Regions from separate parts of the Thomasclavelia spiroformis DSM 1552 genome, predicted to be linked through region 1. Evidence: predicted binding sites of a transcription regulator. Region 1 holds the regulator's gene; the other holds the start of a gene.
What was found. Region 1 encodes HrcA, which represses chaperone genes, less so after heat shock. Its sites were predicted from a motif close to TTTTAGCACTNNNNNNNNNNNAGTGCTAAAA; they were not measured.

Region 1 (16,319 bases):
AAAACATGTCTTCAATATTCATATCAGCTTTTGTATATTTAACTACTGCTTCACTAGCTTCTCTAATTACAGTTAAAATAGTTCCTTCAACTGGACGCATTACTGCTTTATAAGCAACCTTAGCACCATTTTCTAAAGCTTGTGCAAAAAGTAGGGCATCAGCTTCTTCATGACCTTGTAAGGTCATTGAAATACCTCTAAAAATCTGTGATAGAATAACTCCAGAATTTCCTCGTGCTCCCATTAAAAGTCCTTTAGAAAGTTTTTTAGAAATTTCACCAATATTATTAGAATCTAAATTTTCAACTTCTTTAGCACCAGCTAAAAAAGTTAATGACATATTTGTCCCTGTATCACCATCTGGCACTGGAAAAACATTCAATGCATCAATTTCAGGATAATTATTATGCAAAGTATTTGCTCCACATAATACCATTTCCTTAAATAATTTACCCGTTATAACTTTCATCATCTTTCTCCTCTACTCTATTCCTTGTACACCTTGAACATAGACATTTACAGCTTCTACATTAACGTCTAAAGTAGATTCAACTACATATTTAACTTTCTTTTGTACTTCATGTAAAATCTCAGTCATTTTAATTCCATATCCTAACAATACATATAAATCTAAAATAAGCCCAGTTTCACCATTACGAGCAACTATTCCTTTAGAATAATTTTCTTTACGTAACAAATCATAATAACCATCTTTTAACCTTTTTTTACTTGCCATTCCTACTACACCATAACACTCTGTTGCAGCACCACCAGCAATTGTAGCTACGACATCTAATGAAATATTAATCGTACCCATATTATTATTCTTTTCAATCATTTATATACCTCCTTGTATATAATATATTTTTACCTGTCATTAAATAATTATATCTTAAAAAGAATATCTTTACAATTATTACCACTTGATTTTATTCAAATCTTCATCATATTTCAAGAAAAAGTTATCTTTTTAGAAAAAAAGATTGATTTTAACCAAAAACAATGCTAGAATATCACAGTACGTTAAAACACTGCTAATGAAGAGGAGGAGAACCAATGTCAAGAAAATGTCAAATTAGTGGAAAAGGACCTATGTCTGGAAACACACGTTCTCATGCATTAAACTCAAGTAGAAGAAAATGGAATGTTAATTTACAAAAAGCTACTATTTTAGTAGATGGTAAACCTACAACTGTAAAAATTTCTGCTAGAGAATTAAGAACTTTGAGAAAATCTGCTTAAAAATATAAATAGTATTTCGATACTATTTTTATTTTACTTAAATTAATATTAAAAAAGAGCGTTAGCTCTTTTTTTTATTTACTATTAATCAAATTTAGCTTTATATTCTTTAGGAGTTAATCCGGTTACCTTTTTAAACACTTTAGAAAAATAATTATGACTGCCAAATCCTAAACTAGATGCAATTTCTTTAATTTGATAATTTTCTTTTAATAATTCCTTAGCTTTTTCAATTCGACATTCGGTAACTAAATCTGTAAAATTCTTAGATGTATAACTACTTAACAAATTACTAATATATCCTGGGGTTACTTCTAAATATGCTGCAACATTATTTAAAGTAATTGCTTTATTATAATTAATTGAAATATAATTTAATGCTTTTTTAACTAAAACATTAGAAGTTTTAGTATCAATATTTTTAATCGTTTTAATTAAAATATCAATTAAATCATTAATTCTATCTAATAACTCATGATACGGATCATCCACATCTAATTTAATTACATAAGCCTTATCACACATACTTATTTTAAAGCCAAATTCTTGATTAAATAAATTTATTAAAATTTCATTAAAATTCCAAATTAACTTGAGTAATGCTTCTTTATCAAGATATAAAATTTCTAAATAAAATAAATTAATTTTTCTTTTAATTCCCAAAGTATTCATACTTAAAAAATCATTAATTAAACCAGAACACAATTTTTCAAGATCATAATTAAGCTTCATTCGATTACTATAATTATTTTTTTGTAATTCTATTGTACCACCAATATTTTCAATTGCACTAGCATATGAATTATAAAATTCATCAAACCCTTCACAAATAGTACCAACACCCATTTGTTTCAAATCATTAAAATATTTTTTAATCAATGATTCAAATATCAAAATATCTTGTTTCGATAAACCAGCTAAACTAAATACAAATAATACATGCACTTCATAATAACTATCCATCATACAACAACATCCTAAATCTTCAATTTCTATGATAAACTGATGGATTTTATATGGTTCAAAGCTATCATCTTGAAAAACTAAACAAAACCTGATTTTGGGGCAATATTAAGTAATGAAAAATATTTTTCAATTTCACTAGATTTAGAATTTTGAACAATACTATGAATACAATCACTTTCAACAATTGGCTTTATTTCCTCAATCTTCATTACCAAACGTGTTGTTTGGTTTTTTTGACTTTCTCTACTATCAATCTTATTAATTACTTGATATATAGCATTAAACATCTTTTCATTAGACACCGGTTTTAAAATAAAATCTTCAACCCCTAATTTAATTGCCTCTTTAGCATATTCAAAATAATTATATGATGTTAAAACTAAACTTACGATATCTTTATTTATCTTTTTTGCACTTGCAATCGTTTCTAAGCCATTTATCCCTGGTAAATTAATATCACATATTAAAATATGGATTTCAATTTTTTTTAATATTTCTAGAGCCTCTAATCCATTTGTAGCACTATAGACAATTAATGTCTCAAAAAAATGTTCTTTTAACAAATCGACTAGTGCTTTGCGTTCTATTTCTTCATCTTCAACAATTAATATTTTATACATATCCCTTACCTACCCTAATTTCAATAATAACTTCAAATCCACATTCAGGATAACTATTAAATGAAATACTAGCATTTTTACCATAAAACATTTTAATTCTTTGAATGACATTATATAATCCTAAATTACTTTTTTCATTATCTGTTTGAAAATCATTCAAAACACTCTTTTCTAATACATCCGTTTCTAATCCAACCCCATTATCACTTACACTAATTACAACACTTTCATCAATCTTTTGAATATTAACAACAACTTCACCATCTTCAATAACATTTTTCAATCCATGTTTAACAGCATTTTCAATTAATGGTTGAATTAATAAGCCAGGTACTTGAATATTAGGTAAACCATCTTCTACATTTAAAATAAAATTAATTCTTTGATGAAAACGTTTTTCTTGAATATAAATATAATTTTCAACAGACTCTATTTCACTATATAAATCACTCGTTTTATTTGCTTTATCTAAAGCATAACGTAATAACATTGCTGTTTTATCAACCATAGCTCCTGTATCTGTTGCATTTTCACGATAAGCTGTCTTATAAATCATATTTAAAGTATTAAATAAAAAATGTGGGTTTATTTGATTCTGGAGCATTTTTAATTCACTTAAAGCTAATAATTCATCTTTTTTCAAATTTTCATTTTCTTTTTCTAATAATTGATGCTTTAATGCTGCTTTTTCTTTTTCATTTTCGATATTTTTTTGTACGTGCTGTGCCATATCATCTAAAGCTATACATAAATTTTCCATTTCTATTGAAGTATTAGAAATATCTGATAAATCATATTCACCACGTTTTATCGATTTTATGTTATTTAGAATTTGATATAATGGCTTTGTAAATGATTTTATTGTAATAATTGAAAATAAAATCAGCCAAACTATTCCTAAAATCATTATCATTGCTAACATTATAAATAACTTCTTTTCATAATCATGAATTTCTTCTTGTTGATTTTTTATATCATCAGTTAAATATTCATAATATGTAATACTTGTTTTTTCTAATAAAGAATATTGCTTTAAAAATTCATTATATTTACTTTGATAATCAGTTGGACTTGCATTTTTAGTATCTGTTGCAGCATTTTGATAACTTTTAACCATATTATTAAGTAAATCAATTCGCCATCTATATTCTTCATCGATTCCATCTTTTACACTGTTTAATTTATCTCGAGCTCTTTTTATCGATTGTTTATATTTTTCAATATCATCAACATTTTCAGTATATAAATAACTTTTAAAACTAAAATTAGCTTTTTCAATATAATCATAAAACCCACTAATATCACTGTATAGTTGAATGGCATTGTTATATTTTTTGGAAGCATTACTACTCAACATGAAATAGAGACCAATAAAAACGGCAATTACTACAATTAAACAAATATCTATTTGAATAATACTTCTTTTAAAACTGATCTTTGATTTATTTTTCATTTCAATTCCTCTTGATAATTAGATACATTTTCATTAGTCACTAAAATTAGTTTAACACTATTAACTGTCTGTGTTAGCTCTTTTCCATTCACAAGATAATCATATAACCAATTTGTTGCTTCATACCCATAATTATAAAACGATGTAACAACACTTCCATCAATTTGACCATCTTTAATTAGCTCGATTGTTTCTGGCATATCGTCAACTCCATATATAAGCATTGAATCTCTGACATTCAATTGATTAGCTACTTCATTACAAGAAACTGCCGATTCACCTGCAAAGTTAATAGCAACATTAATCTTTGTTGTTGACAGTATATTATGCCACTCTTTTTTAGCACGGATAGAATCCGATTTAGATTCACTAACTACTTTTATTTCATATCCCCCTGGATGCGTTTTAAATACATTTTCTATTTCTTTGATTTGATCTGTTGCAATATCAAAATTTTTTTCAGCAACTTGAATACCAATTTCTAAAAATGTATCTTTACCCAAATGTTTTTCAATATCATTTAAAAATAATTTAGCTTGTTCATTAAAATTTTTTCCCAAATATGCAAATCTCTCACTTTCTTCAACATCAGAATCAACCAACATGATAGGTATTCCCTTTTCTTTAGCCTTATTGATTAACCAACTATTAATTACTCCTTGAGTAATTATCGCATCTGCTTTTTGAGAAATTGCTGTTTCAATTACTTCTTCCATTTTTTGCGTATCAATTGCAATCGGTCCAATCCAATCTCCATGTATTTTCTTTTCCTTACAAGCATCATCAAAACCCTCTTTTGCCTTTAACCATACCTCATGTTCTTTTAATGGTGTTGCAAAAACAAAATATAGCCTTTCATCATAAGAGCTCTTTTTAGTAGGATCACCATTACATCCCATTAATATTAATGTAATTATTAATATCCATACTATTTTTTTCATAACGCTTTCACCCCTTATTCCTATTTATTATACAATATTTATTCAAAAAAATCATAACCACGCCTAAAAGACGTGGTATGCACCCGCCCTGTAAGGGCATGCTGTTGCGCTAGTCATTCGACCACTGAACGCCTTGACAGCCGCAACGTCATTTACTCACTGACCCTCAAAGGGTCTTTTACTTTTTTTCTTTTTCTTGTACCCTTCCACTGGTTCTCCTGTGAACGGGTCAATAAATTCTTCCATACTCATTTGATCACTCAACTTATTTTCCGCTAACTGATTTTGAATATATTCTCTCTCTGTCTTCTCGTTCTTTCCTACTGTATCTACAAAATAGCCTCTTGCCCAAAATTTTCGATTTCCATATTTATATTTCATACTTGCATGACGATCAAATATCATAAGCGTTGACTTGCTTTTCAGGTATCCCATAAACTCCGCCACAGAATACTTTGGTGGTATTTCTAATAGAAGATGAATATGATCAGGACATAACTCTCCTTCTATCAGCTCTACTCCCGGTTTTCTTTCAATTAAGGTCTTTATAATTAATCTTATATCATGTCTTAATTTATTGTATATTACCATCCTTCTAAATTTTGGTACTATTACAATATGATATTTACATCTATATGATGCATGTGATAAACTTTTTGTGTCTTTCATAGACTAACCTCCTCGTTATTTTATTTGCAGCTGCCAGGCTACAATTATTATATCACGAGGAGGTTTTTTACCCAGACGCTAAAGCTTTATTGTTACCACGCGCATAGCACGTGGTTTTTGTTTCACAATAAAAAAAGATCCAGATTTTTACAAAAATCTAGATCTATAATGCTATTTTTTAAACTTACGTTTAAATATATCAAATGGTGATTCTTTTTTCTTAGATAATTTAGAAAGTTTAGTATACAATTCTCGTTCTTCCATTGATAACTTAGTTGGGATTTTAACCTCAATTCTAACCATTTCATCACCATAAGTAGAACCTCTTAAGTCCTTGACACCTTTTCCTTTTAATCGTAAAATTGCACCCGATTGAGTCCCTGCAGGAATCTTAACAGTAACATCACCATGGACAGTTGGTACATCAACTTCACAACCTAAAGTTGCATCAACATTGGAAACCGGAACCGTAATATGAATATTTCTACCTTCACGTTGGAAATGTTCATGTGGTTTTACTTGAATTTCCACATATAAATCCCCATTAGGTCCGCCATTGCTACCGCGACCACCTTTACCAGATACTCGCAAACGTTGATTAGAATTAATACCAGCAGGAATATCTAATTCAACAGTAACTGTTTTTGTTTCGTAGCCTTTACCATGACAATGTGGACATTTATTACGCACTACCTTACCTGTTCCATTACAATCTGGGCATGTAGTTTCACTTACAAATGTTCCAAATGGAGAACGCTGCTGTTGTTGTATTGTTCCACGACCACCACAGCGAGAACATGTTTGAACATCATTAGGATTTTTAGCCCCTGTTCCATTACAATGGCTACATGGTGCATCATAAGTTACCTTGATATCTTTTTTAACACCATGAACAGCTTCCATAAATTCGATGTTCAAGCCCATCAAATGATCATCACCACGTCTTGGACCATTATTTCTTTGACGGCTTCTACCTCCACCACCAAAGAATGAACCAAATATATCACCTAAATCAACATCTTCAAAACCAAAGCCACCAAATCCTCCAGCTCCACCATTTCCAGCACCTTGTTCAAATGCAGCATGCCCAAAACGATCATATGTGGCTTTTTTATTTGGATCTGATAAAACTTCATAAGCTTCTTGAACTTCTTTAAATTTTTCTTCAGCCCCAGGCTCTTTATTAATATCAGGATGATATTGTTTTGCTTTTTTACGATAAGCTCTTTTTATTTCATCAGGTGAAGCTTGTTTCGACACCCCTAAAACTTCATAGTAATCTCTTTTATCAGCCATCTTTCCACCCTCTTTACATTATATAAAACCAAGGCAAAGCCTTGGCTTTAATAAATTAGTTCTTTTCTTCAAAATCTGCATCAACAACATTGTCATCTTGAGCTGTATTTGTGCTATTAGCATTTGTATTTGCACCTTGTTGTTGATATGCATATGAAGCCATTTGTTGTGCCATTTGTTCTAATTCACTCATTTTAGCTTCTAATGTAGCCATATCATTATTATCTAAAGCTGTTTTTAATTCATCTCTTAATTTTTGTGCAGATTCTTTTTGTGTTGCATCAATTTTATCACCTTGTTCTGCTAATGCTTTATCAATTTCATTGATCATTTGTTCAGCTTTATTTCTTGTTTCGATATCTTTTCGTTTCTTTTCATCTTCAGCTTTATTAGCTTCAGCTTCTTTAACCATTCTATCGATTTCTTCATCACTTAATCCAGTTGAGTTTTGGATAACAATAGATTGTTCTTTTTGAGTTTTTAAATCTTTAGCCTTAACATTTACGATACCGTTTACGTCAATGCTGAAAGTTACTTCAATTTGTGGCACACCGCGTGGTGCTGGTTCAATACCATCTAATTTAAATAAACCTAATTGTTTATTATCTTTAGCCATTGATCTTTCACCTTGTAATACATTGATATCTACAGCAGGTTGATTATCAGCAGCAGTTGAGAATATTTGTGATTTAGTAGTTGGAATTGTAGTATTTCTTTCAATTAATACTGTCATAACTCCACCCATTGTTTCAATACCTAATGATAATGGTGTAACATCTAATAATAATACGTCTTTAACATCACCAGCAATAACTCCACCTTGAATTGCAGCACCCATTGATACTACTTCATCAGGGTTAACAGATTTATTTGGTTCTTTACCTAATAATCTTTTAACTGATTCTTGAACGGCAGGAATACGAGTAGATCCACCAACTAATAATACTTGATGAATTTCAGTTGGATCCATACCAGCATCTTTTAATGCTTGACGTACAGGAACTTCAGTTCTTTCAACTAAATCACGAGTTAATTCATCGAATTTAGCTCTTGTTAAAGTTAATTCCAAATGTAATGGTCCACTAGCTCCAGCTGAAATGAATGGTAATGAAATTTGTGTTTGCATAGTTCCTGATAAATCTTTTTTAGCTTTTTCAGCAGCTTCTTTAATACGTTGCATTGCCATTTTATCAGCAGATAAATCAATACCTTGTTCTTTTTTGAATTCATCAATAACCCAATTCATAATTTTTTGGTCGAAGTCATCTCCACCAAGTTGGTTATCACCAGCTGTAGCTAATACTTCAAATGTACCATCAGCTAAATCTAGGATAGATACGTCAAATGTACCTCCTCCTAAGTCATATACTAGTACTTTTTGTTCTTGATCTAATTTATCAAGTCCAAATGCTAAAGCAGCAGCAGTTGGTTCGTTAATAATACGTTCAACTTCTAATCCTGCAATCTTACCAGCATCTTTAGTTGCTTGACGTTGTGCATCGTTGAAATAAGCAGGAACAGTAATAACCGCTTTAGTAACTGTTTCACCTAAATATGCTTCAGCAGTTGCTTTTAAGTTTTGTAAAATCATCGCAGAAATTTCTTGAGGTGTATAATCTTTACCATTAACATGTTCTTTATGGCTAGTACCCATATGACGTTTTACTGACATAACAGTATCTGGATTAGTAACTGCTTGACGTTTTGCAGCTTCACCAACAATAATTTCACCATTTTTAAATGATACTACTGAAGGAGTAGTTCTATTTCCTTCTGGATTGGCGATTACTTTAACTTCACCATTTTCCATAACACTAACACATGAATTTGTTGTACCTAAGTCAATACCAATAATTTTACTCATAATAAATTCCTCCTATTTATTCACTTACTTTTACTAAAGATGCACGAATAACGCGATCTTTTAATTTATATCCTTTTTGTAACTCTTCAACAACCATATTTGGTTTAAAGTTATCATCTTTTACTGTCATTACGGCTTGGTGGAAGTTTGGATCAAACTCTTCACCTTCTGTTTTAATTACCTCAACCCCTTGAGATTTTAAAACTTGCATTAACTGATTATAAATCATTTCATATCCCTTTAAGAAATTTTTAATTTCATCACTTGGATTTTCTACAGCTAACGATCTTTCAAAATTGTCAACTACCGGCAACAATTCTTCAATGAAAGATTGCATCATAAATTTCATTGCATTTGCATGTTCGTTTTGTAATCTTTTCTTAAGATTCTCCATATCTGCAAACACTTTATAATAATCAGTCTTCCATGTATTTACTTCTTCTTCTAAAGCTACTAATTGTTCCTCGATAGTAGCTTCCTTTTCTTCTTTATTTTCAACTGTTTCTTCTACAGTTTCATTTTCAGATTCTTCATTTACTACTTCTTTATCAGCCATTACATTCACCTCTATTCATCTTTTTTATCATCTGATTCATCAAAGAAAGCCTGTTCAATATTCTTTGAAATATAATCCACTAAAGAAACTACTTTTTCATAAGGCATTCTCGTTGGCCCTATTACTGAAATAGATCCCTTGGTTGTCGCTCCGGTTTTAAACGAAGCAGATATTACTGAAACATCATCAATTTCATTAATTGGTGAATCAGTTCCAATTCTTACCGTTACCCCTTCTTCATCAGATAGAGGTTGTAAGGCATTCCATACTTGAGAGTTTTCAAATGCACTAACAATTCTTCTCAATTTATTTACATCATTATATTCTGGTTGATATAACATATTCTCTTTTCCAGAAAAATAAACATTACTTGATGCAAATTTCACAAACGCTTCTAGAAAAGCATTAAATAACTCTTCATGTTCTTTAATCTTTGCCGATAAAATAGGTTTAACATCACGTTCAAGTCTAAATGCCACTTGTTCAATTGGTGTTCCAATCAACAAATCATTCATCACATTAACACAGCTAATTAAATCATCAATATTATGATGTCGACTTAAATCAAAGACTTTATTTTCAACGTATCCTTGATTAGTTATAATAATTGCTGTAACTCGATCATCATCTAAAGGAACTACACTAATTCTTTGTAACGTATCTTTACTTGAATCCGGTCCTAACACAACTGATGTTAAATGTGTTAATTCGCTCAACATTTGACAGCTTTTATGAATTATTTCATCTAACGTGCGATGACGATCACTAAATATTTGTGCGACTTGATTCTTCAACCCATCATCTAAATCTCGCTTTTCAAGATTATCAACATAGAAGCGATATCCTTCTACTGAAGGAACTCTTCCAGAAGAAATATGGGTTTTTTCTAAATATCCATAATCCTCAAGAAAACTCATCTCATTACGGATGGTTGCACTAGAATATGGCAATTGATATTTTGTCATCAAAGCTTTAGAACCAACTGGTTCTGCCGTTTCAATAAACTCATCAACGATACATTTGAAAATCAGTAATTGCCGCGCTGTTAGCATTTTTCTCACCATCCTTAGCACTCTTTCTTCCTTTGTGCTAAATACATTATACATCAATTTTTAGCACTGTCAACAACTTTGTGCTAAAAATTATAAAAAAAAGAAAAGAAAAAATATCACTCTAATTTAGAATGATATTTTACATAAAATCCAATAAAATCATATTTAATAATTTAATTGATTCTTTATTACAACGCAAATACCCATCTTCAATTACTAATGTTTTAAGTTTTAAATGTTTATCAAGCGCTACTTGATAAACATCATATATATCCTTATTATAACGTTCCTTAAATTCTTTTAAATCCAATCCCTTAACTAATCTTAACGACATCATTAAATGATTAAACATTATTTCTTCTTTAGAACATTCTATTTTACTAGTAGTATCACGATAATTTAAATATGCATTTAAATTGCGACTATGTTCAATAATACAATTATCAATTTTACTACTTGCTCCTAAACCAATTCCATAATAATTATCATATTGCCAATATGTTAAATTATGCAATGACTCAAAACCTTTTTTTGAATAATTACTAATTTCATATTTCATAAATCCTAGACTCTCTAATTTTTCATCAATTATTTGATTAATCAACGCTTCGCTATCTTCATCAAGTGATTGGTAATTTTGGTTTTTTAATACAGTATGATCTTCTAAAATCAACGAATAATATGAAACATGTTGTATATTTAATGATTCAATAATATTTAAATCATTTTTAATATCTTGAAGTGTTTGATCAGGTAAACCATACATTAAATCAATTGAAATATTATCAAATTCAAGCTGCTGACCATAGCGAATAATGCGTTTAACCATGTCACTAGTATGTTTACGATTGATCTTTTTTAATATGTTATCATTAAATGTCTCGACTCCAATACTTAACCTTGTTACACCACCTTTTTTTAAAATATCCAACTTATAATAATCTAATGTTTCAGGATTAGTTTCAATCGTTACTTCACAATCATTATTTATATATGGTCTAATCATATCCATTAATGATTTTAACTGCTCATCATTTAAACTAGTTGGTGTTCCGCCACCGATATATATTGTTTTTAATGGTATATTAAGATTTAAATCATTTAATTCTCTTTTCAATACTTCTAAATAGTCATCAACTAATTCCTTATTATAAAAAACTTTACAAAAATCACAATATGCACAAATATGTAAACAAAAAGGAATATGAATATATAAAGAACTAGTTTTCATCTTCAAAACCAAATTCTTTAGCCAAACCACCTAAAGATGTTTCTTTATAAGCGCTATTTAAATCTTTACCTGTTTGTTTCATTACACGAACAACTGCATCAAAAGAAACTTTATTTTTTCTTAAATATCCTAATTGTTTTGCATACATTGCAGCATCCATTGCTCTTAAAGCCCCAAAACCATTTCTTTCAATACAAGGAATTTGAACATAGCCACCTACCGGATCACAAGTTAAACCCAAATTATGTTCTAATCCCATTTCAGCGGCATATTGAATTAAATTATTATTTAGCTCCAAAATCCAGCCATAACCAGCTGCTGCCATCGAACAAGCACTTCCAATTTCTGCTTGACAACCCCCATCAGCTCCAGAAATAGTAGCATTTGCTTTTATTACATTACCAAAAACACCAGCTACTGCTAAAGCCTTAATAATTTCTTTTTTAGAAATATTTAATTGTTTATAACAATAATACATTACTGCCGGTAAAACGCCACTTGCACCACAAGTTGGGGCCGTAACAATACGGTGACCACTCGCATTTTCTTCACTAACAGCATAAGCGTAGCTACTTACTAAAAGACGATCACGATCACCGCTTCGATGGGTATTGATTGCTTGTTGATAAATTGATTTAGCGACTCTTTTTAATTTTAATTTACCAGGTATCACACCAGTAGCAAATAATCCAGCTTCAACACTTGCAAACATTGCATCGACTATTTCATATAAATAAGCTTTAAAGTCATCGCCTTCAAATTCTAAAACATAGTCATATAAATTAATTCCTTTTTTATCACAATACTCTAATATCTCATTTAAATTTTTATGAGGATAAACTTGCTTAGGGGGCTGTAAATTATCATCATCATAAAGTAAAGCTCCACCCCCAATTGAATATACTGTAATACTATCAAGTAACTTATCATCATGGTACATTTTAAAAATCATCCCATTTGGATGTTTTGGTAATTCTTCACTGACAAAATGAATCTCAACATTTTCTTTACCTAAAACTTCTTCGATAATTTTATCTGTCAAATGACCTTTTCCAGTTAATGCTAATGAGCCATGTAAATATACTTCATAATGATTTGCATCTTGATAAGTTTCTTTGATTTTAAAAGCCGCTTTTTGTGGTCCCATCGTATGTGATGAAGAAGGTCCAACTCCAATTTTATATAATTCTCTTAGTGATTCCATAAATCCTCCTATATTTTTATCAAAAATAATTCTAAACCTATTTTTTTATCTATTTTACCTGTTTTAATCGCTTCATCTAACTTAGCTAAATCATTTAAACGCTTCAATAATTCATCTAAATCAAAATCTTTACCTTCTTGTCTAATATACTTCAAACGATAAGGATTAATTGCTAGAATTTTACCAATCTCTTTATCATTATACCCTTTACGATCTAATAATTTCACTTGATACATAAGTCGTAATTGTCCTGCAATTAAAACAATTAATTTCACTGGTTCTTCATTTAAAACCATTAAATCTTTATAAATAGAAAAAATCTTTTGACGATCTTTTTGAAGAATCGCGCTAGTTAAAGAAAAAACATTTTCATCTAAAGGTTTACTTACAAGTTTGTCAACGCCTTCAATTGTAATATGCTTATCATACAAACATAACTTTTCTACTTCTAAAACAACCGTACTTAAACTATCACCTACTCGACTCAATAAAAGTTCTAAGGCATCTTCATCAATAGTTGCCTGCCGTCTTTTTATTGCCTGACGAACATTATCAGATAATTTATAGTGATTAATTTTTTCATATTCAAAAAACTTTGCTTCTTTACGTAATCTTTTAACAAGCTTTTTACGTTCATCAAAATCATTTCCTTCATGATATAAAACAAAAATCACATCATCATTATTATTATCCAAACACTTTTCAAAAAAACTTAATGCCATGTCATCTTTTTTTATTTTCTTAGTAGTTAAAAAATCAGCTTTTTTTAACACTACCATCTTTTTATCCGTAAAAAAAGGCGGCGTAATTAAATCCTCATATACCGCCTCTATACTATCTTCATCACCACGATAAATAGAGAAATTCATATTTTCTTCATTGCAGGCAAAGTCTTTTTTTAATGATTCTAATTTTTGATTCATTAAAAAACTTTCTTCACCATAAATAACAATTATCATTTCCATCACTCCATCATCATTATAACCTACTTTTTGCCTAAAGTCATGAATAAATATAATTGTCATTACCGTAATATACAATTTTTACCATTCCCATTAAATCACTGCGATATATTTTAACTCCATAATCTTTTAAACGTAAAAGTACATCTTCATTGGGGTGATTATAACGATTATTCTTTCCACAACTAATTAAAGCTACTTTAGGTCTTACAACATCTAAAAATTCACTGCACGTACCTGTACTACTACCATGATGAGAAACTTTTAAAACATCGGCTTTTAACTCTGGATATTTTTTTATCAATTCTTTTTCAACCTCACTTGAAGCATCACCCATAAACAAATAGACTAAATTATTGATTTTAGCTTTAATAACTAAAGAATCATCATTTTTATTATCATGACTAATTCCATCATCAAGCATTTCAATTTGAACATCACCAATCTTCATTTGTGATTGATATGTTGTAATTGTATTATCAATTTTTATTTGCTTAGATAATGAATCATAACTGCCATTATGATCAAAGTCATCATGACTAATAAATACATAATCCAATTTATAAATCCCCTGTGAATTTAAATATGGTACAAGTGTCGTACTAGCTAGATCTCTAGTTTGTAAACCACCTGTATCAATTAAAATATTTCCTTTATTAAATGGCTGTTGAATCAAAAAACAATCACCTTGACCAACATCAATCATTACTACTTTTCCTTCAATATTATAAAATGGTTTTAAATAAAACATTAATAATAAACTAAATAACATTAATACTTCTCTAGTAACTTTAAGTTTAACATTTAATTTTAAAATTATTTTAAAATAAATAAAATAATAACTTAGTATAAAAAATAAAGTAGGTTTTAAAAAATTAAGATAAATCGAAAAATCATTACAAAAAACAACAATATTATTCAAAAAATAAATAATAATAGCTACTATCCCATTAAACATATTTCCAAAAATAACATATAACCAAATTGATTGATATAAAACAGTAATTAATGGTACTAAAATGATTCCAAGTAATAAAGATAAAATATTGATGCGATATTGAACCATTAAAATAATTGGCAAACTACCAAAATATACTAATAAATTAAAATATTTATTTTTATTAATTAATAAAATAACAAAATAAATAAAATAAGAAAAAATAAATGATAAACTATAAATAACATAGGGATTAATTACTAACATCAATACTGTAACTATTGCTAAACAATCCAGCTTATTTAAATAATTTTTAAACAATACACTTAATACCATAATCAAATAAGCACGAACAAATGAAATATTAAACGGAATAATATAAACGTATATACCAATCAAAACAATTCCAAGATAATTACAAAATTTAATTGGCATAATAAATCTTAATACTTTTTTAATCATATCCATCAACATATGAATATGTAAACCTGATAAAGCAAATAAATGAATAATTGATAAATTAGTTAACTGTTCATATTCATCTTGAGCAAGATCATCTCTAATTCCTAAAACAAACATTGAAGCATAATTATCAACATTACTTTTACCAGAAATACGTTCTTGTAGTTTTTGAAATAAAGTTTGTTTTGATTCATAATTTAATAGACGTTTAATCGAAGCATTATTAGTAATTCCTTGACTATATAAATAATTTTTATAATTAAAAGCATGATCATTTGTTGGTTCAGTAATATCAAAATAAACTACTTCCATCTCTAAATAATCACCTATTTCATATCCGACAAATTCACCATATACTTTAACTTTCGTCTCTTTTGTTTTTAAAACAATACTATTTTCATCAAGATTAATTATTTCACCTTTAATAACTGGTTCATCAATTGGTTTTGGCCAATTGATTAAACAAGAAAAAATTATTGTAAAAATTAAAATTGTGATAAAATTATGCAATTTTAAACGATATATAACAAATATCCCATAAACAAATAAAAACAGCCAAAAAATTGGGTGTACCAGCAAACTAACAATAACCAACAAACAGCTAATTCCATAATAAATCAAACGATATTTTATAAACATAATAAACTCCGTATCCTTAAATATGTTTTATCACCAATACCAGAAATATTTTTAATATCTTCAATCATATTAAAGCGCTGTTTTTGACGATACTCAATTATTTTATCGGCAGTTTTGTCACCAATTCCTTTAATAGTCATTAATTGTTCTTTAGAAGCATTATTTAAAGAAATTAAATTTTCACCCTCAGGTAATTGAATAGGGGCTAAGAATTAAAATCTTTCG
Region 2 (16,319 bases), 700 kb from region 1:
TAACGGTAATACTACCTCGATATTAGTTTGTAACATCATCAGCCAACCTACTAATCCATCAGATAAGGCAACATTTTTAATCAATCCTTCAAGTCTACCATCAAATCTTTTACATACAAAAATATCTTTTCCAAATTGATTAATGACTTCTTTTAAAACTTTTTTATCAAAAATAATTTTTAAATCAATTTTTTCATTACTAAGATACATATTTACATTTTTATCAAATTCTTTTTCCATATCAAATTGATCTCTAATATCTTCATATTCACTATTATGATTTATTACAAAGCGCATGCGATCAACACGATAAACACTTAAACTATCTTTACGTTTATTAAAATAACCAATTAAATAATAATTATTTCCATTTAAAATTAATTTATATGGTGAAACTATGTACGTTTCATTATTTTGATTTCCATTTTTATGATAAACTTCCAATAACTTATTATCAATAACATCGTAGCTTATATACTTAAAGGCAATATTTTTATGATTATTGATTGCTTTAATAATTGTTGTAAGACTTAATAATGAATTATAATTTGATTCATTATTACTTTCTTCAACATTTAAACGTTCAAGTTGCCTTACATTACTTAATAATGATAATTTATCAGTTAATTCTTTAGCAGAGTTTTTATCTAAATTAGTATTAGAGTTAACACTGTCCATTAATAATTGCAATTGACCATCATTAAAAAATTCATTTTCAATAATGTAACCAACCCCTCTAATCATTTTAATTAAATTCTTACCCGTATATAAAAAATAAAATTCATTTAAACGATCAATCAAGCGATAAACAGTTTTAATATTCATACTATAACCACAACATTCTAAATATCTTAAAATTACTTCCCCACTAATCGGTTGCTTACTTTCGCTTAAAATTTTATATACAAAATACATTTTATTCCCCATTAATATCCCTCCTATACCATTAGAAAATCCAAAGGCATATTTATTCTATTGTAATATTTTCGATATAATCGCCAGCTATAATTACGTAATTCAGGAATAAAACTTTTTAAATATTCATCCATTGTTACATACTCTAAATGTAAATACGCTTTTTTATAACATACTTCTAACAGCAAAATATAAGTAGCTAAATAATGATAACGCTCAACACTTAAATTCAATCGACTTGATAATGTTTCGATAAATGATTCCAAGATTTTTTCATCATACTTAATTAGATGTCTAATCAAACAATATGTTGTAATACAAAAACCAGCATTTTCAATAATATAGTTTAGTAATTTATATTTATATACTAATAATGGTTGATAATATTTATCTAATAAAATATTCATAAATACTAAATGATGCTCTATTTCATCAAAGCATGTACTATCATCAACTAATTTTTTTATTTTACTGAAAACAATTAATTGTAAATCCTTTTTTTTATTTATCTTTTTTTTAATACTTTTTATTTCAAAACTGCTATTAACAATATCATGAATATCTTGTAACCAATATCCTTCACTAATTTGTAGTAAATAACGTTTAACATCTACAATATTTTTTTCAACTACACTTTGATAACTTCGTACTTTCATATTAATCACTCCTTATATTCACCTATATTATAGTAAATATAAAAAGTTGATGATTTGAATTTATTAACACTAAAGCCTAAAAAATGGTTTTAATATTATCTTTTTTTAATATATGTTTTTTATTTACATTTTATATTTATCTTACTTTAAAAATTTTTATAAAAGTATCTTTATTTATATATTATAACCACCTAATTTTTTCATCATAAATTAACAAAAATGAGGTTATTTATCATAACCTCAAATAAATCATTATATATCTAATTTATCTAAGAATTTTTTTATTCTTGTAGTTGCTTCTTTAATTTGTTCAATAGAATATGCATAAGAAACTCTAATAAAACCTTCTCCTGCTTGACCAAAAGCAGTTCCTGGTACACAAGCTACCAATTGATCTTTTAAAAGCTCTTCACAAAATTGTTGTGAAGTCATTTTAGTTGATTTAATACATGGAAAAACATAAAAAGCTCCTTGTGGAGTAAATGTATTCAACCCCATATCATTAAATGCTTTAACAATATAATTACGTCTTAACATATATGCTTTTCGCATTTTTTCTATCTCATCATCACAATATCGCATTGCTTCTATTGCTCCATATTGAGCTGCAGTTGGTGCTGACATAATTACATATTGATGTATTTTATTCATAGCATTAATAATAACTTCGTTAGCTAAAACATATCCAAGACGCCAACCAGTCATTGCATAAGCCTTAGAAAATCCACTTACTAAAATAACTTGATCTTTTATTTCATCAAAAGATGCAATTGAACAAAATTTTTGCTCATAAGATAATTCAGCATATATTTCATCTGTTATTACAATCAATTCATGTTTTTTAATAATTGGGACAATTTTCTCATAATCCTCTTTTGTCATAAATCCACCAGTAGGATTACTTGGATAGTTTAATAAAATTGCTTTTGTTTTAGGTGTAATAGCACTTTCTAAAAGCTCAGGTGTTAATTTAAATTCATTTTCTTCTTTTAAAATAATATCAACTGTTTTACCACCAGACAATACAACTCCAGGTGTATAAGCCACATAACTAGGTTGTAACAAAATAACCTCATCGCCAGGATTAATAATTGCTCTAAAAGCTAAATCAATAGCTTCAGATCCACCAACTGTAACAATACAATTTTTATCATATTCATAATCTAAATTAAATTTTCTTTTTTGATAACGACATATTTCTTTTCTTAACTCAGATAAACCTCGATTAGCAGTATAAAAAGTTTTTCCTTGTTCAATTGAATAAATAGCTGCTTCTCTAATTTGCCATGGTGTATCAAAGTCAGGTTCACCTACTCCAAGGGAAATAACACCTTCCATTTCAGTAGCTAAATCAAAAAATTTACGAATTCCACTAGGGGGAATTTCTTTAACAGTATCATTAATAACTTTATTTAAATCCATTATGGTGTCACCAATAACCTTTCTGCAGGTTCTTTATCGTCATCGTCAAAAATAACACCATTATTTTTATATTGTTTCAATACAAACATTGTCGCAGTTCCAGTTACTCCATCTAAAGGTGCTAATTTAGATGCTACAAAACGTGCCGTTTCTTGCATTGTATGTCCTTTAACAATTGCTACAAACTCAAAACTACCACTAAGTAAATACATCGTATCTACCTCTGGAAAAGCATAAATTTTTTTAGCAATACGATCATAACCATATTCTCTTTCTGGAGCAACATTGATTTGTATCAACGCCATAACGCTATGTTTATTAGTACGATCCCAATTAATAATCGTATGATAACCACAAATTATTTTATCTTTTTCTAACTGACTAATTGTTTCAACAACATTATCTTCACTTTCATTTAATGCCATCGCCAAATCAGTTACTTCCATTCGTGCATTATTATGCAGCAACGATAATAATAAATTTTCATCCATACTTATATCCTCCAATTTATTTTATTCATTATATAACATTTTATGATTAAGGTAAAGTTTGCAATAACTGTTTAAATCTCTTTATTATTAGTTTTACTTAAAAATATACTATGTGCACTTCATTTTTATATAATCATTTTTAAATATAATATGATTATCAAAAAGGAAACTTTATTTATATATTGAACAACGTTAAAGATTCACAAAATTTTTATATTAAATAGTAAAACAATACTCTTAAATATTAATAAAGATATCTAAAAAATAGACAATCATTTTAAATGCATCTGATATAATTAGTTCAATAAATAAAAAACTCTTTTTATATAAATATTTATCATCATATTTATATTTATGTTAAAATAGTTAAAAGGGGGAATATGAATGCATACTTTTTATGTATCTAGCTTTGGTAAAAATACCAATAAAGGAATATATATTGTACACTTTGACGAAACTAGTGATGAACTTTCAATTATACAACATATAGTTACTAAAGATTATCCATCATATATGGTTATCAAAGATAATAACTTATATATTACTTACAAAAATGCTAATCGTTCTAGTGATGGCGGTGGTTTGGGAAGTTTTGCGATATATAAAGATGAATTAATCATTAATAATAATTTTGCATCTAACGGGCGCTCATACACACATTTATGCATTAGTGATAACTCGCGTTATCTTTTTGCCGCAAACTATCAGGTTGGTTCTACGGCTTCATATTTATTAGAAAACGGGCATATTAAAGAAAAGATTGGTGCAATTCATCATATTGGATTAGGACCTGATTTACTTAAAAGACAGACCGGGCCTCATTGTCATTATGTTGGAATTAGTCCTGATAAAGAGTTTGTTTATGCTGTTGATTTAGGAGCAGATAAAGTAATTATGTACAAATATCACGATGGTAAATTAGAAGAAGATAGTAATCATAATTTAAATGTCGTTCCAGGTTCAGGTCCACGACAAATGATTTTCTCTAACGATGGTCGCTTTGCTTATTTATTAAATGAAATTTCTAATAATATTATGGTGTTTAAATATACTGATAAATATCTTAATTTAATTCAAGTATTACATATTACACCTCGTCATTTTCATGGCTTTTCTAGCGCTAGTGCAATTCGTCTAAGCAAATCCGGTAAACATTTATTCGTTTCTAATCGCGGTCATGATAGTATTGCTTTATATCGTGTAAACCAAGAAACTGGAAAAATCACTTTGTTATACATGGTTCATACTGGTAAAACACCTAGAGATTTTAATTTCATTAGTTCTAAATATTTGATTGTTGGAGCACAAGATGATGATGAAATTGAATTATTTAAATTTAATGAGGAAAAAGAAGAATTAATACGAACTGCAATTACTTTAGTTATTCCTTCACCAGTATGCATTGCTGTTAAAGAGAAAAAAGAAAAATGAGGTATAAAATAAAGGGAGATACTCTCCCTATTATTATTTATCATGTAAATAAAGGTAAATCTATTATTTGTGATAGTGCCGCAATAAATTGAATTGAACCAGTTATGGAAATGAAAACTTCCAGTGGTGATACTAATTTATTAGTATTTTTTAATAAAATATTTGCAAAAATTATTTCAAAAAGTATACTATATATATGTATTTTAGTTATATATAATTATACATGGAGGCTTTCTATGATTAATAAGACATCAAGTATTGAATTTAAAAAATATGGATCAACCTATGAAGAACATATGTCAGTTAAAGATAATAATTTAATATGTAGAAAATTAAATACATCTGGGAGAATTATTAGTCACATGTATTGTTTTTCTTGCCCGGTATATATTGAATTAACAGAAGGAATTGCTTCAATTTTAATTGGTAATAGTCTAGAACCGGATAAATTAGAAACTTTTGCAATTCATCACTATTTAAAAATTGATGCAAATAAATATTTTAATATTATTCCACTATCTCAAGAAATTGAAAGTTATTTAATAACTCCCGCAAATTATAATCTAAGAACTGAATTTTTAAATCCACCATATGTTTATAAACCAATTGTTTCCAAACTACAAATCGAAGAAATTCTAGGTTATTATTATGTAATTAAAAGTCCTAATTATCGTTTTAAAGGAGAAGCTCATAAACATTATGAATTAACATATGTTGATCACGGTAGTCTGGACACAACTGTAGAAGGAACAACGTATACTTTAAATAGTTATGATTTAATGTTATATGGGCCAAATCAATTTCATACTCAACAAATTACTAAAAATAAATCTTGTTCATATTTAACAGTAATATTTAATATGGATATTATTGATGATGATGCTATTTTAAATCGCATATTTCATTGTGATAATGAGCTGCATAACATTTTTAATAAATTTGTCAAAGCAAGTTCAAATTCATTGCCTTATTCAAAAACATTAATGCTTTGTTATTTACAAGAAATTATTATTTTACTCACACAATATGATTCATCGGGCGAAACAAAGCATATATCAACAGGTCCTATGCAACATTTTCAAGATGGCCTATTGCAAGAAATTCTAGATTATATGAATTCAATGATTACAGAACCTTTAACGATTGAAGAAATATGTCATAAATTTTCAATTTCACGTTCTTCTTTACAAACATTATTTAGAAATAACTTAGAAATTTCTCCAAAAAATTATATGGTTCAAATAAAATTAAAAAAGAGTAAAGAGCTTATTCGCGAAAACAAATATACAATTAGTGAAATTGCTTTTATGCTAGGATTTAGTTCAATTCATTATTTTTCTAGAACATTTAAACAACATTTCAATCTTACTCCTAGTGAATATGCAAAAAAATTATATAAATAAAATCACTTTTTAAAGAGGGAGTTATCTTTTTTCTTTTATAATTACATTCATCTTACTTTATAAATTCCATTAATTATTTTTTGTAATAAAAATATTAGTTAAAATTAAATAAGCACTAAGAATTAAAATCTTTCTCCCCTTTCACAACACCGTGCATAGAGTTCCCTACACGGCATTTCATAAGTTTATAAAATTGTAATAATCTAGCGCACTTATAAATCCATATCTTTTCAATCTTTCATTTGTAAGTGTTCTAGAGAGTATGAAGCTATTGGCTATGTGCCAATAGCTTTTTCTTGTGTTTGCCAATTCCCATGCCTTTCTTTTGTTGATACCTAACTTTTGTAAATTTCTATATTACGTTCTAACCAATTTCCATCTTTTCCAATATATCATTCGTATCCTTCTTCTCATTCACGAGTTTACTTCTTTTAAATATTTTCTCATGTTGGTTATCCTATAATAATTTACCCATCCTGTAATATATTCTTTTAATTCTTTGGCTAATTCCTTACTTGATATTGAACATTTCTTTTTGGTTAAAACCCATAACCATTATCACTGAATTAGAGTTCAAATATTAATGTTAGCATTTACTATTGTCTGTTGAATTACCTTATTCGTCACCGTTCTTTAGGAACACCGCCGATTTCTTCGAATGCCTGAGCTAAAAATATTAATAAATTATCAGTTGTAGGCTTTAATATTAACTGTCTGTAATTGTATCTCAACCAGAATCAGTTTCAAAACATTCGATAAAAGAACTGGTTCTGTTATTTTTAAATTTACTATTGAGTTCTTCATTATTCTTAATGTATCTGAAAAATGTCGAACGTGTACAGGTGATAGTATGTTCACGTTTCATAAAATAATAAATATGATCAATACAATCAAAATTTCTCTGTTCATCACACAAATATCTGTATATAAGATCTTTATAATCATCTAAATATCTTTTTCTGTTTCTTGTTTTTTAGGTGTGATACCATTTAACCTTCTGCTTAGTGTTTTTCGGCAACAGCTTAATTCTCTTGCAAGTTTAGAAACATTCAATTTAATTTCTCCTTCCTTATAGGCTCTGCTTAACATAAAAGCCTGATCTAAATTATTTATTTTAATAACTGCTGTATTCAATATAATTCACTCCCTTACAGGAAAGAATTATATCAAAAAAGATTACCTTGATTGATTTAAAGTGTAACTCTTATATGCAACAATTTGGGTAATCTTATTTTATATCTTCAGCTAGTGGTTGGTAGTACGAATCCCCACAGTGGACTTTTACCACCTAGTTTTATACCTTGCGTGGCACACAAAAAAGCTGTTGACTAATTTCAACAGCTTTTGACTGTATTAATACAGTCTTTTTACTAAGGACATGGGGAGATGTCTTTAAATATTATAAATATTTGGGAAAATATCTTTTATGTAGTCATTTAGGAGAAAGGAATAAAATATATCTTGACTACGATTATTAGTATAGGAAATAAATAACGCTATAATTATTGATAATTTTAGGACTTTATCTATTTATTTCGTTAAATTATGTTATTGATAATTTAATACAATTTTATTATTTTGATACTCAATTATATTAAAATCATAATCATATAGTTGTTTTAGAGATTTACTTGTTATTACTTCATTTGGTTTTCCTTGAAATAACATTCTGCCATCTTTCATCGCTATTATTTCATCACTATAATTAATTGCTTGGTTAATATCATGATGAACCATGATAATTGTCATTTGATAATCAATATTTATCTTTTTAATCAAATTAAGTATTTCTATTTGGTATTTTACATCTAAATAAGTCGTTGGTTCATCTAACAATAAAATAGGTGTTTTTTGAGCTAATGCCATTGCAAACCAAACCCGTTGTTGTTGTCCACCAGATAAATTAATTAACGGAATGTGTGCATATTCTTTTAACTTAGTAATTTCTAATGCGTGTTCAATGATTTTATAATCATCACTGCTAAGGCTTTGATGATAATTTAAATATGGTAGACGTCCATATCCAACAATTGTTTTTACATCCAAATCTCCTTGAATATTATTTTTTTGATGAACCATAGCTACTTTTTTAGCAAAATCTTTATTTCTATAATCCCAAATATTCTTGTTATCTAATATAATTTTACCTTCACTAGCCTTATAAATACGACTTAATAACATTAATAAAGTAGATTTGCCACTACCATTGGGTCCAATAATAGATGTGATTTTATGTTTCTTAAAACTAATTGATAAATTATTTATTAGCGGTTTATTTTGATATCCAAATTTTATATTTTTAACTTCCATTTACATCAACGCTCCGTTTCAATAAAACAATAAATAATGGACCTCCTACTATCGCCATAATTATTGCTGATGAAATTTCATATGGTGCCATGATAACTCTACCAAGAGTATCGGCACTTAATAATGTAATTGCTCCTAGTAATATACAAATAGGAATTAAATACTTATGGTCGTTTCCTATTAATAATCTCGAAATATGCGGTACTAAAAGTCCAATAAAGCCAATGACTCCTACAACAACTACACTTATACTGCACAATAATACTGCAAGTAAAGATAAACCAAAACGATACAAATTAACATTGATTCCAAGTGAAATTAATGTTCGTTCCTCTAAACTAAACAAATTACAAGCTTTAGCCATCAATAATGTAATAAGCATAATTGGTAATAAATAAAGTACCAAAATCTTAACATCATTCCATGTATATAAAGAAATCGTACCAGTTGCACTACTAGCAATAGAAGAACTAGAACTTTGAATCAAAGTAATTAATGCGCTAATAGTATAATTAATTGCTACACCTATTAAAATAATTCGTGTTGTTTTAAAACCAGCTTTCCATGATAAACTATAAATCAAGGTAAATGTTATAATACCACCTAAAAATGATAAAATTGGTGTTATAGCATAAAATTGTGGCAAAAATATTCCTACTATTACACTTACTAAACTTGCACCATTAGAAATACCAATTATCCCAGGATCAGCTAAAGGATTTTTTAAAACAACTTGAAATAATAAACCTGATAAAGCCAAAGCTCCACCAACTAACATTGCAATTATAATTCGAGGAAAACGAATATTATAAACACTTGCCACATCTACATCATATTCCACAAATAATCCTTTAAATAATTGAACCATTGATACTTTAATACTTCCTAAATTTATTGCAATAAAAAAACCAAAAAATAAAATCACCATTAACATAATCATAAATATTTTAGGATGTTTTTTAATTTGTTCCATATAAAATTCCTTCTAATACTTCTAATCCCTTTTGATAATTAAAATTAGCACTCATACCAAAATAATTATTATCCAAATCATAAACTTTATTATTTTGAACCGCACTAAACTTACTCCAAATTTCATTTTCTTGAAATTCTTTTTTAAAACTTTCTATTACTTGCTCAGGCATTGCATGACTAGTTCTTAAAATAATATCTGGATTTTGCTGTAACATATCCTCTACATTAACATTAATAAAATCCTGCCCATTTCCATCACCATAAATATTTGTTCCACCCGCTAATTTAACTAAATCACCAACATAACTAGATTCACTAGCAACAACATAACTACCGCCTGGAAGCCCCATCAAAATCAATATTCTTGGACTAGCATTATTTTGATATTTATCACGAAAAGAAATCATATAATTAACAAAATCATTCACCATTTTTTCTGCCTGTTTTTCTTTATTTAAAAGTACCCCTAATTCTTCAATACCCTTAAACATTCCAGAAACACTTTTTAAATTTAAAAATGATGAACTGATTCCAATTTTTTCGTATTTACTAGATAAATCACTCTCTAACGAATTAGGACTTAAAATCACATCAGGTTTCAATGTTGATAACATTTCAACATCTGGTGCCATTGCTGTACCTAATTCAGTTGCTTTTTTATAACGTTTAGGAACTGAGTATGCTTCAGTTGTAGGAATTCCTACAACTTGACTAGCCGGTACATCTAATTCCTTCAGAATTTCTGTTACTGCCACTGAAGTTGCAACAATTTTTAACTCTTGGTTACTACTAGTTTTTCCACTTTGATCAACACAACCTATCATCATAGCAGCTATTACGATTATAAAAATACTATTTTTTAACCTTTTTAACATAAAATATCCCTCCTGCTATGATAATTAATATCATGATTCCTCCAATAATTAATCCAAAATTATTAGTACTATTTTTAGTACTACTAGCTATATTTTTTAAATTTTCAACTGTTAATTTTTTATCAGTATTTACTTTTCCATTACTATCAATAATGTAATTTGATAATCCTTTAATGTCTTGTAACAAACTTTCTTTTGTTATTGTTCCTACAGTTGTTACTGGAACTTGTTCACTAGTATTTTCTTTTGATTGTTGTTCGTTTGTATTTTCATTAGTTTTGTTTTCATTTATATTAGTTGTATTTGAATTATAATTATTAGTTGAACTAGTTGTAGAATTAGTTTGCGAATTAGTAACCGTTGGTATCATTTGACTATTATAAACACCTGTCCCCGAGATTATAGAACCTGTATCCAATTTTATGAAAAATTGAACATCTCTACCCATTGGGTTTACATACATCATTGGACTAATATATACATCCAATGAATTTACTTGAATTCGATAATGGTCAACAGTATCACCATTTGCATAACTACTTCCCGTTTTTGTAGCACTAACATTACTAAAAGCACCACTGTTATTCATTATTTTAAATTTCACATTTGAAATATTTGAAGCTAATCCAATCCCTATTGTTATATAATATTTACTATTTATTTGTTCCAATAAAAGATTACTTTCAACAATATTATTAACCATACTTTCACCTAGGGTTATATTGGTTCCACCATCTTCAGTTTGACCAGTTAGAGGATTAACATAAGATGTGGAGCGACCTATTAGATACGCTCCATCATCTAAGGCAAAAGTAGGTTTATAACTAGTTACTACTAATAAAATAGCAACTAGAGTTAAAATCACTTTTTTTATTTGCATAATTTTTTTCTTACAATATATCTAATTGCAATAAATGATGAAATTAATAATCCTCCCATTAACCCCACATTTACATTATCACCAGTTTTTACAGATGAAATAGCATTTTTATCTGTTGTGGCAGTTACATTATCATTAGATGTAACTGGTGATGTATTAATATCTGTTTTTGAACTATCATCTGTTTGTGGTACTTCTGGATTATCCGTAGATTCTGATATAAATTTTAACGTTGAATAATCTACTTTAAGTCGTGCTGCTATATCACTATTTCCCATGATTGCTACATGTGGATTTACTACTACATCTATTAGTTCATCTTCATTTGGTAATGTAAATGACCACATATTTGGATTACCATTACTTTCTTTGTTTACTATTGTAGCTGGATTTGATTTATAATCACCGCTTATTGAACCAATATATAATTCTTGTAAACTTGCTTTAATTGTTCCTAATGTCATTTCTTTTGTTGTTATATACATTGTTGCTATTCCATCTTTTACTACCACTGTTGCTGTTTTATCTATTGCATCTGCTGCCATTGATGGTTGATCTTTACTAGCATTCCATAAATCTACTTCTACACTATATGTTCCATCTTGAGTGAATTTACTTGGTGTTTCTGGTTCAATTAACGTTGGGTTATCTAATCCTAAAGATAATCTTGCTGATGATCCTCTTTGACTACCCATGTAATAAAACTTAACATTTGTCAATTTAGTATTTTTGTCTAATGTAAATTGTAATTCAGTTACATTTCCATCACTATCTCTAGCTGTAATATCTACAGCTTTATAAGTGCCATCTGACAACTGATATTCCATGTTATCAATATATGCTGTTTGTCCCATCATACTTACAAATCCCATTTGTAAAGTAACTAATAATTTATTATTAGTTGCCTCTACAGTTGCCCCTTTAACCGCTTGGGCAGCCATAGATTGTTCATCTTTATCAGCTTTTAAAACATCACTATCTACTTGATAAATTCCATCTTCTAAAGTATATTCTGGTACTGGATCTGGAGTAGGTACAACAATATCAGTAGTACTAAATGCAATATATGCATCTACTGTCATCATCATTGCATCAACATACATTTCAATATATACCCCACTGCTATCAATAGCAACAGGTATTTTTACTTTCTCTACTTGTTGGTTTCCATTACTATCATTACGATAAGTTAAAATAATTGCATCATATTTTGAAGAACTTGTATCTGATTCATAATATTTGATATTTGAAGCATTTCCCTTTAAACCCATTAAACTTAATGTTTTAAATTCAGCAATCAAATACCATTTACCTTCTTCTACAGATAAAATTCCATTTTCTACTAACGCGCCCGAAGCCATTGAATCATTAGCTATATTACTTGCATTTTTTAATTTTACAGGAACTGAATACGATCCATCTGGTAAAACTTCTTTGGCATTAATATTTTTTAATTGATTAATTTGTATACCAAAGGCCATCATTAGTACAAGTACTATTTTTAATATTTTTTTCATTTTCTTCCTCCTTTAATGTTAGTTTAGCCTAACTAAACAGCTAAAAATAATAGTTAGCTAACCCTAACCACATGAATTATTTTACATATTTAAAATTAAAAAACAAGTAATATTTTTGTTTCATGACTGAAAATAACCTATTAAATTACGTTGATTATATAAATAAAAGAATATTTTTTTATGTTTCATTGGTGAAACATTATTTTAGAATAATATTCAAAACAGCACAACTTTCAGGCATATGAATAATCCCAACATTAGCCCTAACTTTTATTTTAATACTTGTTTGTAAGATTCTTTCTTCTTTACAATAGTGAAATTTTAATCTATCAATAGGAATAATATAGCTATTTTTTATATTTTGGCTACTAATAAATTCTTGATCAAGCATATATTTTAATGATTCAACTTGACCTTTTAAAATTATATTCCCTAACAAAGATTCATGTTCAATTTCTTTTGGAAATAAGATTAAATTTCCTTTTCCATTATTAATTTCTAATATGCCCGGATGCACAAAACCATCATTAGCCATTGATATTTCAAGCTTATTTAGCTTATAGATAGTAAAAGCAAATTGATATTTTCCATCTTCTAAATTAACAGTTAACATATCTCCACTAATACTTTTTATTTTATCAATTTTTTCAAATAATTTTTTCTTATATAAATCACTAATTAAATTATAACGAGTTTTATTTGATAGTACTAAAACTAACGTTAAAGCTTCCTGGTATGCTTCTTCATCACTCAAATTTGAAATATTTTTTAACCATAATTTAATTTCTGCAATATCTTTAAAATAATTTTTTGCCAGTTTTTCCCCTTTGGTAGATAATATTCCTTTCCCTTTTTGAATTATTAAATTTTCATGATAAAAAATATTTAAAACTCGACTAAATGTTGACTTAGAAACTCCAAATTCTTCAGCCAATCTTGTAACTGTACAATTAGTTTCTTTTTGTTTATATAAAAATAATAGATATGCTAATTTTTCTTTTGTTATTTCCATATTTCCTCCTATCGCTTAACAAAGTTATATTCATCTAACATATTATCATTTTTTAATTAATAATTAAATAGAAGCATAAAAAAAGATCAACTTAATTAAACTTAAGTTGATCAAATATACTATGCTTTATTTACACTTCCAACAACATGCATTTTAGACATTACATATTTTTTAACCTCTTCACGTCCAACACTGCAATATTTTTTTGGATCAATAGCATCAGGATTTTTATCTAAATATTCTTTTACTCCTTTTGAAAAAGCAATTCTCAAATCAGTTGCATAATTAACTTTACAAATACCACGTTTTACACACTCACTTACCGTTTCATCCGGAACACCAGAAGTACCATGTAATACTAATGGAACTGAAACAACTTCTTTGATTTCACTAAGACGATCTAAATCTAACTTAGGTTCTCCTTTGTAAACCCCATGAGCTGTTCCAATAGCAACAGCTAAAGAACCAACTCCTGTTCTTTCTACAAATTCTTTTGCTTCTAATGGATCTGTATATCCTCCATCTCCACCATCTAAATCATCTTCTTTTCCGCCAACTTTTCCTAATTCGGCTTCAACGCTAACTTTTGAAGGATTACAAGCATCAACTACCGCTTTTGTTAATTTAATGTTATCTTCAAATGATTCATGTGATCCATCAATCATAATAGATGTATAACCTACTCTTAATGCTTGCATTGCAAGTTCAAAACTATTTCCATGATCTAAATGAATTGCAACAGGAACACTTGCATTCTGCGCAGCTACTTTTGCATTTGCATAAAAATACTCTAAACTTGCATATTTTACAGTTGAAGGTGTAGTTTGCATAATTACTGGAGATTTCAATTCTTCAGCTGCAGCTACTACAGCCATAACCATTTCCATGTTTTCGACATTGAATGCTCCAATTGCATATTTGTTTTTTTGTGCATCTAATAAAATCTCTTTTGTTGTAACTAATGGCATATTAATTCCTCTTTTCTTATCAATTCTTGATACGATTATAACATATTTTTTTAATTTGTATATTATTTTGTTCAATATTTATATTATTTAAAATATATGTAAAAAGTGCAAATTAATTCTTAACAATTCTAAATACTATTTTATATATAATTGCTATGATATCCTCGAAAGGAGATTAGAAACATGAATAATAATCCATTAAAAAAACTCGTAACTCTTCAAAAAGAAGGTAAAGCAGTAGGTATTTATTCAGCATGTAGTGCTAATAAATATGTAATTGAGGCAACATTAAAACGTGGTAAACAAGATAATTCTTGTGTTTTAATTGAAAGTACTGCAAATCAATGTGATCAAAATGGTGGTTATACAGGTATGACACCATTAGATTTTAAAAACTTTGTATTAGAAATTGCTGATAAAGTTGGTTTTGACAAAAATAAGTTATTTTTAGGGGGAGATCACTTAGGACCTCTTACTTGGACTCATCTTAATGAAAAAGAAGCAATGGAAAATGCAACAGAATTAATTAAACATTATGTAGGAGCTGGTTTTACAAAAATTCATATTGATACAAGTATGAAAGTAAACGATGATGATCCAGATACTCGTTTAAGCGATGAAACTATCGCTAAACGTGGTGCTTATTTAGCAAAAGTTGCGCAAGATACTTATGCTGAATTATTAAAAAAAGATCCAGAAGCAATTGCTCCAATTTATATTGTTGGTAGTGAAGTACCAATTCCTGGAGGAGCTGTTGGTAGTGAGGATAATGGTGTTGAAGTAACTAAAGTTGAAGATTTTAAGGCAACTGTTGCAACATTTGAAAAAGCATTTTTAGATAATGATTTAAAAGATGCTTGGGGTAATGTTATTGCTGTTGTAGTACAACCTGGTGTAGAAGAAAAAGATTCTGGATGTACTGAATATGATCGTGAAAAAGCTAAAGAATTAATGGCTTCTATTAAAGAATATCCTAATTTAATCTTTGAAGGTCACTCTACTGATTATCAAACAAAAATTAAATTAAAAGAATTAGTAGAAGATGGTGTTGGTATTTTAAAAGTAGGTCCAGGCTTAACTTTCGCAATGCGTGAAGCTTTATTTGCATTAGCTCATATCGAAGAAGAATTATTATATGGTAGAGATGTTAAAACTAGTAATCTAATTGAAACATTAGATAAAGCAATGTTAAATGATGATAAATATTGGAAAAAACATTATCAAGGAACTGATTTAGAAATTCGTTTAAAACGTAAATATTCTTTCTCAGATAGATGCCGTTATTACATGCCATTACCAGAAGTAAATGATGCAATTAATACATTAATTGATAATTTAAATACATATGGTATACCTTTAAATCTTTTAAGTCAATTTATGCCTATTCAATATACAAAGGTACGTGAAGGTAAACTTGATAATAATCCAGAAGCATTAATTATTGATCGTATCATTAATACTATT

Region 2: the regulator HrcA is predicted to act here: its motif matches at 3,817-3,847, upstream of NQ543_RS10705 (lactonase family protein).

What each region holds. Positions count from the first base shown of each region.
Region 1 is NZ_CP102275.1:1,544,035-1,560,353, forward strand. Features, by position in the region: gene NQ543_RS07265 (DAK2 domain-containing protein) at 1-469, opposite strand, end outside; gene NQ543_RS07270 (Asp23/Gls24 family envelope stress response protein) at 482-838, opposite strand; gene rpmB (50S ribosomal protein L28) at 1,057-1,242, shown strand; gene NQ543_RS07280 (helix-turn-helix domain-containing protein) at 1,327-2,208, opposite strand; gene NQ543_RS07285 (response regulator) at 2,286-2,828, opposite strand; gene NQ543_RS07290 (sensor histidine kinase) at 2,821-4,281, opposite strand; gene NQ543_RS07295 (substrate-binding domain-containing protein) at 4,278-5,222, opposite strand; gene tnpA (IS200/IS605 family transposase) at 5,379-5,891, opposite strand; gene dnaJ (molecular chaperone DnaJ) at 6,063-7,187, opposite strand; gene dnaK (molecular chaperone DnaK) at 7,243-9,051, opposite strand; gene grpE (nucleotide exchange factor GrpE) at 9,068-9,616, opposite strand; gene hrcA (heat-inducible transcriptional repressor HrcA) at 9,619-10,659, opposite strand; gene hemW (radical SAM family heme chaperone HemW) at 10,799-11,890, opposite strand; gene NQ543_RS07330 (L-serine ammonia-lyase, iron-sulfur-dependent, subunit alpha) at 11,880-13,094, opposite strand; gene holA (DNA polymerase III subunit delta) at 13,103-14,053, opposite strand; gene NQ543_RS07340 (DNA internalization-related competence protein ComEC/Rec2) at 14,097-16,094, opposite strand; gene NQ543_RS07345 (ComEA family DNA-binding protein) at 16,085-16,294, opposite strand.
Region 2 is NZ_CP102275.1:2,239,475-2,255,793, forward strand. Features, by position in the region: gene NQ543_RS10685 (helix-turn-helix transcriptional regulator) at 1-927, opposite strand, end outside; gene NQ543_RS10690 (hypothetical protein) at 939-1,571, opposite strand; gene NQ543_RS10695 (aminotransferase class I/II-fold pyridoxal phosphate-dependent enzyme) at 1,824-2,993, opposite strand; gene NQ543_RS10700 (Lrp/AsnC family transcriptional regulator) at 2,993-3,484, opposite strand; gene NQ543_RS10705 (lactonase family protein) at 3,869-4,915, shown strand; gene NQ543_RS10710 (AraC family transcriptional regulator) at 5,152-6,318, shown strand; partial or broken gene NQ543_RS10715 (group II intron maturase-specific domain-containing protein) at 6,733-6,849, opposite strand; gene NQ543_RS10720 (hypothetical protein) at 7,264-7,452, opposite strand; gene NQ543_RS10725 (ABC transporter ATP-binding protein) at 7,867-8,628, opposite strand; gene NQ543_RS10730 (FecCD family ABC transporter permease) at 8,618-9,601, opposite strand; gene isdE (heme ABC transporter substrate-binding protein IsdE) at 9,588-10,478, opposite strand; gene NQ543_RS10740 (heme-binding Shp domain-containing protein) at 10,456-11,358, opposite strand; gene NQ543_RS10745 (NEAT domain-containing protein) at 11,349-12,875, opposite strand; gene NQ543_RS10750 (NEAT domain-containing protein) at 13,075-13,887, opposite strand; gene fba (class II fructose-1,6-bisphosphate aldolase) at 14,007-14,855, opposite strand; gene NQ543_RS10760 (class II D-tagatose-bisphosphate aldolase, non-catalytic subunit) at 15,039-16,319, shown strand, end outside.